Regions from separate parts of the Bacillus sp. GW823-FHT06A10 genome, predicted to be linked through region 3. Evidence: predicted binding sites of a transcription regulator. Region 3 holds the regulator's gene; each other region holds the start of a gene.
What was found. The regulator NrdR, encoded in region 3, represses ribonucleotide reductase genes. The targets are predictions, from matches to a motif close to AACACNATATATNGTGTT.
Positions count from the first base shown of each region.

Region 1: a site for NrdR is predicted at 1,476-1,493, ahead of nrdI (class Ib ribonucleoside-diphosphate reductase assembly flavoprotein NrdI). Genes of this name have one in related genera too.
Region 2: a site for NrdR is predicted at 1,728-1,745, ahead of AC1Q8M_RS14250 (anaerobic ribonucleoside triphosphate reductase). Genes of this name have one in related genera too.

Region 1 covers NZ_JBXAHT010000001.1:590,756-594,041, reverse strand. Annotated here, with positions in the region: gene nrdE (class 1b ribonucleoside-diphosphate reductase subunit alpha) at 1-1,081, opposite strand, end outside; gene nrdI (class Ib ribonucleoside-diphosphate reductase assembly flavoprotein NrdI) at 1,068-1,427, opposite strand; gene AC1Q8M_RS03075 (hypothetical protein) at 1,905-2,222, opposite strand; gene ykzS (protein YkzS) at 2,322-2,516, opposite strand; gene AC1Q8M_RS03065 (GNAT family N-acetyltransferase) at 2,851-3,286, shown strand, end outside.
Region 2 covers NZ_JBXAHT010000001.1:2,824,474-2,827,759, forward strand. Annotated here, with positions in the region: gene AC1Q8M_RS14250 (anaerobic ribonucleoside triphosphate reductase) at 1-1,685, opposite strand, end outside; gene plsY (glycerol-3-phosphate 1-O-acyltransferase PlsY) at 1,911-2,507, shown strand; gene AC1Q8M_RS14260 (HesB/YadR/YfhF family protein) at 2,616-2,906, shown strand; gene AC1Q8M_RS14265 (acyl-CoA thioesterase) at 2,933-3,286, opposite strand, start outside.
Region 3 covers NZ_JBXAHT010000002.1:278,910-282,195, reverse strand. Annotated here, with positions in the region: gene dnaI (primosomal protein DnaI) at 1-161, opposite strand, end outside; gene AC1Q8M_RS16235 (replication initiation and membrane attachment family protein) at 195-1,604, opposite strand; gene nrdR (transcriptional regulator NrdR) at 1,757-2,218, opposite strand; gene speD (adenosylmethionine decarboxylase) at 2,502-2,885, opposite strand; gene AC1Q8M_RS16220 (glyceraldehyde-3-phosphate dehydrogenase) at 3,276-3,286, opposite strand, start outside.

The DNA of each region.
Region 1 (3,286 bases), on a different contig from region 3:
GATTATTTGCATTTGATTTAAACATTAAGTATGGGTAACCAGACTCAAGCTGAATCATAGCGATTTTAATAAGCATATCACGTGCACTAATATCTAGTGGCTTCTTCTTCACTTTCGGATTGCTCATTAATTCATCGTACATTTCATCAATATCAATATCATCTAAATGCTTGCCATATTCTTTATAAACCGTATAAGGTGCGAAAACATGGAAAGGCTCATTTTTCTCAGCAAGCTCAAAGAACTTACTTGGAACGATAATTCCGATTGATAGAGACTGAATACGGCTCTTCTCATCGGCATTTATTTTTTTTGTATCAAGGAATTCAATAATATCCCAATGGAAAATGTTTAAATATACTGCACCGGCACCTTTTCGTTGGCCAAGTTGATTCGCATATGAAAACGAATCTTCAAGCAATTTCATAACAGGTACTACACCACTTGCAGCGTTGTCGATACCTTTAATTTGCTCACCACGTGCGCGTAGCTTAGATAAGTTTAAAGCTACTCCCCCGCCGATTTTCGATAATTGCATCGCAGTATTAATGTTAAAGCCGATCGAATTTAAGCTATCGTCCATCTCTAACAAGAAACAAGACACCATTTCTCCTCTTCTGCTTCTTCCCGCATTTAAAAAGGTTGGTGTCGCTGGTTGGTAGTTTTGTTTTACAATCATGCTTGCGAATTGTCTTGCCTTCGAAACATCACCGCGTCCTAAGTATAATGAAACAATTGCTACACGATCTTCATAGCTTTCTAAGTATTGTTTTTGATCATTCGTTTTTAACGCATAATCTTTGTAGAACTTAGATGCTGCCATATAAGATTGGAACTCGAAGTTTTCACCATAAGCGATGTTATATACTTCCTCTACTTCCTCCAAGCTATACTCGTCCAGAACGTTGTAATAGTAATCATGTTCTTTCATATACTCCATTCGCTCTGCCACGCTATTAAAAGGAACGGTATTCTCTCTAGCTTCTTCCATAAAGACTTCTAATGCCTCTTTATCTTTATGAAGCTGATAAAAACCGTCCTGCATTTGCGTGATTTCATTATTCAGTTCAATGTGTCGCAATCTCCCGCACCCTTTCCTTAAAATATTCTACATCGTTATTTGTTCCAGATAACTCAAATTTTGATACAATAGGCACTTCATATTTAGTAGAAATCTTGTCAGCACTTGCACCGAACATGTCTCCCCAGTTACGATTGCCGCTTGCAGATACGCCTTTTAATTTTTCATTATTGCGCTCTAAAAAGTCTAAAACACGTTCTGGTACATTGCCAAAACCTGTTGTATACGTAATAAGAATAAAGTCTTCATCTATTACTAGATCTTCATCAATTTGAACGGCCGGCATATTTAATTTGTGAATGAAACGCTTCACGTTTCCTGTCATAGAATCATATGCAACTAACATTTCCGACCCTCCCTCTCAAATCTATATTCTCTATATGTTGTTCTTGATTTCTCTATATATTGTATTACGTTTCAAAATAAGACACAAGATATATGTATAAATTCTTTCTTTTTTTAACTTTTACTTTTCGACATGATAGCCGTTTTTTTTCAATACAATGACTATGAAACAACATTCTAAAACTCATGTCAATAAAGTGCTTTTCAAAAAAGTTGTCAACGAATTTAACCTTATTTTTAAAAAAGTTAACAATATATTTTGTCATAAAACGGTAGATGCTGAAGAAATATATTTCTCCAGCATCACGCAAAAAAGAACAGATATAAAACGATAATCTGCTCTAAAAAACGATTACATTTATCAAATTTACCTTATTAAATATATTATACATATACTTTCGTCTCTCGTTACATACTAAAAGATAACTATTATAGAAAAAGATTATTATTATGGAACTTCAATTTATTTATGAAAAGTTTATTCAGAGTGCTCAATACGCAAAATATCTTTTACAAATATGTGATGTGGATTTTCATCTTTATCAAGCATTGTACATACAGGAGCCTCTTCATCAAAGTATACAATCATTCCTTCTACATACTGATATGTATGTTGAACTTGTACAGTTACTTTAATTTCTATCGCTTCTTCATATGCTCTTTTTATTTTCTGAAGCATTTTTGCTGAACATTTTCGTTTCTCTGGATACATAACCATTCCCATAAATCTATTGCCGGCTCTATCTTTCCACATATAATCCCAATGTGGTAAAATGCCTTGTTTAAAATCGCCCATAATTCCCCTCTCCTTTATCTTTTATTTATTCCGCATTAAACGTCCAGTTGGTGAAGGTTACTAATCAGTGAGGGATGCCCTGCTGATCAAAATTCCCCTTTATGAACGTGGCGTTTCTGAATATGTATAAATCACTTGCCCGCCTCGCTGTGCGTTACCAATGAAATGCTTAAAGTCTTCTCTATTTACAACAACTTCTCTGAACGTATAAAATACATCTTTCGTAACAACATACTCCGTTATTTCACCATTTTTCAGCTGATCTAAAATTGTATTTGCTAATTCTTTATCCATGTATTTCACCTCTCTGCAATATTTTATTCTATCGTATATTCTATAGGTCAACAACTGTAAAATTATCCCGCTATTTGCGGGTAGTCCGATTGGTGTTGACTACTAATCAGTCGTGGAATGAACAAAAAATCTTACTGATTAACATTTCACTTTATCTTGTTGTTATGCCATGATTTTATTTTCGTTATTTCGCAAACAATATCGTTTTACTATATGTCCACTAAATATCATATACTAACATAGCTACTTCTCTATATCAAACATTTCGGCATTCAATTATGCAAAGTTCCATACCACTATGCTACAATATACAAATAGAACTAGGAGGGATACTATGATTCGGAAAGCAAAAAAGACAGATGCAATGGCAATAGCTCCTTTATTGTATAATGCTCTGCATGAAATTGCTGAAAAAATCACAGGTAGCACAGTTGAAGCAGAAGTATTACAAGGACTTGAGACATGGTTCTCAAAAGAAAATAACCGTCTGAGCTACGAAAACTGTTTTATTTATGAACAAGACGAAAGTGCAGTTGGAATTATTGTCGCTTATCACGGTAGTGAAGCAACACAGCTTGACGCACCAATTGTACATCACTTAAGAGAATTACATAAAGATGAATCGATTACGTTAGAAAAAGAAGCTGAGCTTGATGAGTATTACATTGATACATTATCAGTTTCAAGTGCACACGGTGGAAAAGGTATTGGTTCTAAATTAATTGAAGCTGCCGAAATCTATGCAACTGAAAAAGGGCATGAAAAAATCG
Region 2 (3,286 bases), on a different contig from region 3:
CAACGGTCAACAGGATGATTAATTGAACCGTATCCAACGCCATGTTCTGCCATGGCTTGTACAATTTGTTTTAATGCCTTTTTGTTATGCATCGCTGCTCCGTCTAGTTCAATATACGTAATGTGTCCTCCATTACAGAGAGCATGAAACGGGCCTTCTAAACGGATTTTATTTATCGCTTGAATGTTATAATAAACTGGAATATGGAATGAATTCGTATAGTAATTATGGTTCGTTATACCGCTAATTACGCCAAATTCTTCTCTATCTTTTTTCACAAACTTTCCTGATAATCCTTCTGCTGGAGTTGCAATTATCGAGAAATTCAGTTGATGTTCTTCTGTCGCTTTATCCATTCTATCTCTCATAAAGGAAATAATTTCATACCCAAGTTTCCATGATTCTTCATCTTCCCCATGATGCTTTCCTGTTAAAGCTACTAAACATTCCGCAAGACCGATAAAACCAACACTTAACGTCCCTTGTTTTAAAATCGAAGCTACGGAGTCTTCAGGCTGCAATGCTTCTCCACCACGCCATACACCTTGTGAATATAAAAACTGAAAATCTCTTGCTCGCTTCGTACATTGATACGCAAATCTTTCTAATAACTGCTTAATTCCTAAATCTAAATAGTAGTTTAGCGCTTCAAAAAATGCTTCTTTTGAACCACTAATTAACGCTAATTTCACTAAATTGATAGACGTAAATGATAAATTCCCTCTACCAATCGCTGTTTCTTCTCCATGTATATTAGACATAACACGGGTACGACATCCCATGTAACATACTTCACTTTCTGGTCTTCCATCATAATGCACTGCATTAAACGGAGCATCTAAAAATGAAAAGTTAGGGAATAATCGCTCTGCAGTTGTCTCTAATGCTAATTCAAATAAATCGTAATTCGGATCACTTTCTTCAAAATTCACACCTTTTTTCATCTTGAAAATTTGAATCGGAAAAATTGGTGTCTCTCCTTTACCAAGTCCAGCTTGTGTCGCTTTTAATAGTTGTTTAATTAACATTCTTCCTTCTTTTGACGTATCTGTTCCGTAATTAATAGAAATAAACGGTACTTGTCCTCCGCCCCTACTATGCATACTATTCGAATTATGAACGAAAGCCTCACACGCTTGATACGTATCATTTTCCGTTTCTTTCCATGCAAATTCTTCTATTTGTTCTTTCGTAAGCGGATATGATTGTAATCGTTTTTTATGTCTCTCAATTGTTTTTCGTACATAAGGTGCTAAATCAATATCAAAGAGTGCAAACGATTGACCGCCATGCTGCATATTTTGATTCGCTTGAAAAATAATAGACGAAAGAGCCAATGCACTTTTAATGTCTTGTGGTTGTCTCATATGTCCATGTCCAGTATGAAAACCGTTAGCAAGCATTTGCGCTAACGGAATTTGCGAACAAGTCGTCGTTCCTGTCGCATAAAAATCTAAATCATGTGGATATAATATATTTTCATTTATCGCTTTTTTCACTTGATCTGACAATAAATTCTCAACAGCATAATATTTTGCACTCTCAGATGCGAACGTTCCCATTACACCCATTGGAGAGCGGCCGTCTACATTTGCATTTTCTTGCATTAAATCTTGTTCATTGCCGTGGACTATCGTCTCGAACACTTTCATTAATTCTTCTCCACGTGTATTATTTTGTAACATTTATAACCCTCCACCAATATGTTGTTGTCTTTTGATTAAAATGTTACTACATATAGTCTTGCTGTTTCTGCGAGAAATGTAACATTACTGTGAAATTTTTTTCACGAAATAATGAATTTTTCATTTACAAAAAAGAAATGTGCTCTTTACAAATGTATGGTACAATATACGGGAAAAACTCTTTTTACCCTTTATCAACACATTTGAATAAAGGAGACTGAACTTATGGTTACTACATATCTTTTATTTATCGTTGCCTACTTACTTGGCTCGATTCCATTTGCACTAGTTGTTGGAAAAATTGGCTACGGAATCGATATTCGTGAGCACGGGAGCGGTAATCTAGGCGGAACAAACACATTCCGTACATTAGGGAAAAAAGCAGGTTTTACCGTTACAATTGCTGACATTTTAAAAGGGACATTAGCAACAAGTCTACCAATGATTTTCGGATTAGATATTCACCCACTATGGTTCGGATTAGCGGCTGTTCTTGGACATGTCTACCCGATCTTCGCGAAATTCCGTGGTGGTAAAGCAGTTGCAACTTCTGCTGGGGTGCTATTATGCTATTCACCAGTTGTTTTTGCAATATTGGCTGTTGTATTTTTCACCCTTTTATTTACAACAAGATACGTATCACTTTCTTCTATGGTAACAGCAGTTGTTGCTGTTATTGCATCCATTGTTAGCGGGGATAAAATCTTCATTATTGCGATGTGTTTATTAGCAGGTATGGTTATTTATAAACACCGTGCAAATATCGGACGAATTATAAATAAAACTGAACCAAAAGCAAACTTTTCAAAAAAGCAAAAATAAGATCGTAACCCACATAACGCAAAAAGAAAACGTGAAGCATATTAATAGCGTCTTTTTGCGTTATTTTTTATACTAAAGAAAAAGCAACATAACTTGGAGGAACTATACATGAATCTTTCCGTAACAAAAGAAGCAGCACAATGGTATAAAACTGAATTAAACTTACAATCAAATGAAACACTACGCTTTTTCGTACAATACGGTGGTTGCAGTACTGTGCAAAAAGGACTTTCTTTAGGTATTCGTAAAGATGATCCTGCACACCCTGCTGTTCAAATTCAAGAAGAAGGTATTAACTTCTTTATTGAAGGCGATGATGAATGGTTCTTCGATGGACATAATTTATCTGTTACACTTAATGAAGGTGACGACTTCCCACAATTTAATTATGAAAAATAAAAAAGCGCGGCTTCTGCCACGCTTTTTTATTTTTTCTTAATTTCCTCATATTTCGCATACCACTCAGGATATAACTTTTTAAATGATACAGGGCGGAATCCTTCTTTTTTCGCACAAATATTCGTCGTACTTGCAGTAATACAAAGATCACCATCACCATTATATATTTCATATCCATATACAACGCGAAGCGGGCTCACAGTATCTACCCATGTTTTTACGATTGCCTTTTCTCCATAACGCATCGCTTTACGATATGAAATTTGTAAATCTAACACAGGAGAAATAATTCCTTCTTTCTCCATTTCAACATATGAAAAACCTAAATCTTGTATAAGTTTCGTGCGACCTAACTCAAGCCACACTAAGTAGTTTGAATG
Region 3 (3,286 bases):
AGACTGCGCTCAATCATAGAAGTCGTTACTTCACCTTTATGTTCGTCAATAAATTCTTTTACACGCGGGTGCGCCATTACTTCTGCCTTTAATACTTCATATCTATTTTTAAAGTTTTCATTTTCCATTAATTTTGTAAATGAATTTTGAATATGCTCCATTTTCTCACCTCAAAGAGCGTTCATTCTCTTCTATTAATCACGCTTATATTTTTTTAACACTTCTTCTAATCGTTTTCGTTCATCTTCTAGCGTACTTGCATCTTTTTCTACACTTACATCTTTCTTCGCCGTTTCTTTCTCTTGTTCTTTCGGCTCTTCTTCCTTAAGCCAATCTGGCACCATTTCTTTTCGTACCGTTTTCTTCGCCGTACGGCCTTTTTTCTTCGTCTCAGCCCACTCTTGATATTGACGGTTCTCTTCTTTCGCTAACGCCATCGCGTCCGCTACTGTACCGACCTTTTTACGTGCCCAATGCCCAGCAATCTTCTCGACATACGTTTTCGCAAGTTTCATATCTGAGCGTAGCATAACGTAATAAATAAGTACATTCACAACTCCTGGTGTCAATTTTTGATTAATCATGACATCTTCAACGATTTGCAAGTCCGCTTTCGTTGCCTCTGCACCACCAGAAATCTCTTTCAATAGTTGTTTTGGCGAGATTTCCTCTAGCTGCTTTATTAACATCTCCTCTTGTGATGAAGGCTCTTTCTCTTTCATCGTACGTGCAGCATGAGGCTGTACTCTTTCACTTAGTACCGGTAATGCTTGACCATTTTCAAATTGATACCAATCGCGCGCTCCTTTTCTAAGCCTTTCCATATCAATTGTTTGCATCTCTGTCACCGCACCAAGAACGATATTTTGCATCGATAACACATCTACACCATACACGTAAGCAAGTGTTATAACGCAGTCTCTTACTTGATCTGTAATCGCCTTTTTAGGAACAAGAGCGGACAATCCATCTACAAATAAAGAGAAATCAAAGAAATCATTCCAAACTTTCGGAGCGTCTCCCTTCTCGTTACTTGGCATAGTTGTCGTTTTTGGAATACGAAGGTCTTCTTGCGCATGCTCAAGCTGTCCTGGATTAAACGAACCAAACACATCATTGAAAGAGCGCGTAACATTTTCATAAGAAGCAAAATCAAATTCTTCTTCTAAGAAATATTGCTTTACTTGATTATATTTTGTCCGACTCAATCGATTGTATAAAAAGATACTTAAAACAATATCATCAAAAAACTGCTTCGGAGATAAAGGTGGTTGCAACTCATATATGAACATTCGAATATCTTTTTCTTTCTTAATATATACCTTCAAAAGCCCAATTGCCTCTAACTTTACTCGTTCCTCATATATTTCAGGAAGTTGCATTTGCATAGTCACCATAAGGGAATGATGTGTATTCTCTTTTCCAAATACACGATCTTGCTCTAGCTCCCCCCATAGTGTCATGTATAAGCTAAAAGCTCTACTACCTATTAACGGCTGATACAACATCGTTAATACTTTTCGGTCGTAATTATGCAGTAGCCCTTTCGCACTTACTTTATAACGATCAATCGGCAATAGCTCCATCCATGACTGTTTTTCCATTCTTGCTTTTCCTTTCTCTCATCCAATCTATCCTCTACTTCATTCCTTCTATCTTCATTATATAAATTCTTAGTGAAAAAGAGCTATTAGCTTTCGCTTCTAGCTCTCTTATCCTATTACTTACGGTATGTAAAGAGAATAAAATACAACTTCTACTCTCTTTCTTTTTGCAGTATATCTTTTAATTCTTCAATAAATACATTTAAATCTTTAAATTGACGATATACAGAAGCAAAACGTACATAAGCAACATCATCAATATCGCGAAGTTCTTCCATAACAATTTCACCAATCATATCACTTTTCACTTCTGATATACCTAAATTACGCAGTTCACGTTCCACGCTTTGTGTTACTTCTTCTAATTGTCTTAAAGATACTGGTCTTTTTTCACACGCTTTAATTAAACCGCGTAAAATCTTTTCTTTATTAAACTCTTCTCGTGTGCCTTCTTTTTTAACAACGATAAGAGGTGACTCTTCTACCCTTTCAAAGGTCGTAAAGCGACTTAAACAACTTTCACACTCTCTTCTTCTTCGAATAGAGCGCCCCTCGTCTACCGGACGCGAATCTAACACTCTTGTACCATTATGAGAACAGGATGGACAACGCAATTCATTCACTCCTTTACACTATACTCTTTATTTTTCTCTACTCAATTCACCTAAAATATATATACAATATTATATAACTCATTCTAACTCTCTTACCACTTTAAGTTTCAGCGCATCACTTTATCATCTCATACTTAAAAATAAGATGGTATATAGGGCACTACCTCATTTGCAAGAGTCCAATGTATTCAACTAACGAGTACGTTATATTTTTCCTTTTTTATAAACTAAAAAAGAGGTGCATTATACACCTCTTTACATTTTAAATCAATTATGTTCTTTTTTAAAGAGCTTTTGTTTCTCTCTGCTTAATTTCGAAGCTACCAGTGCCTCGAGGAAGCTCGATGCTCTCACGCGTTTTCGCGTTTAAACCTTCTGCAATATATTCTGCAGCAACATTTGGATCAATACGATCCCCACAAGTATAAACATCAATACTTGCGTAACCGTGCTCCGGAAAGCTATGAATTGTTAAATGTGATTCTGAGATAATTACTACTCCACTTACACCTTGTGGTGCAAATTTATGGAAAGCAACCTCACGCACTTCAGCACCAGCTCTTAGTGCTGCATCCACAAATAATTGTTCAATATACGGCATGTCATTAAGCTTGTCGAAATCGCAATCCCAAAGTTCAGCGATCACGTGACGACCCATCGTATCCATAGTATCCATTCTACAGTTCCCCCTTGTAAATTTATTCTAACTGTTCGAATTGAAAACTAATTTGCAATTTGGCTTGCTCCACTACCACGGGGGAAAGTTAGTCCAGAGAGGTCCTAACCCTTTAAGTAGTGACTACGTACCTCAGCTCTTAAGTTTACGAGTGTTAGTATACTTTGTTTATTTTCATTTTGCAACAACAGTTTTTTCGATTTTCTGTCATATTTTCCTCTTTACTTTTCCCTAAAAAAAATAAACGATTCACAAATGCAGTAATCACAACGTTTCGTGGTATGTCCACTTTTTAAAATATACTTATATAATTTTTTTCCTTTTCAGAAAAAAATAAAAAAAGAGGGCAAATATTGCCTTGCCCTCTCCTCCCTTATTCACTTAAATGTGTT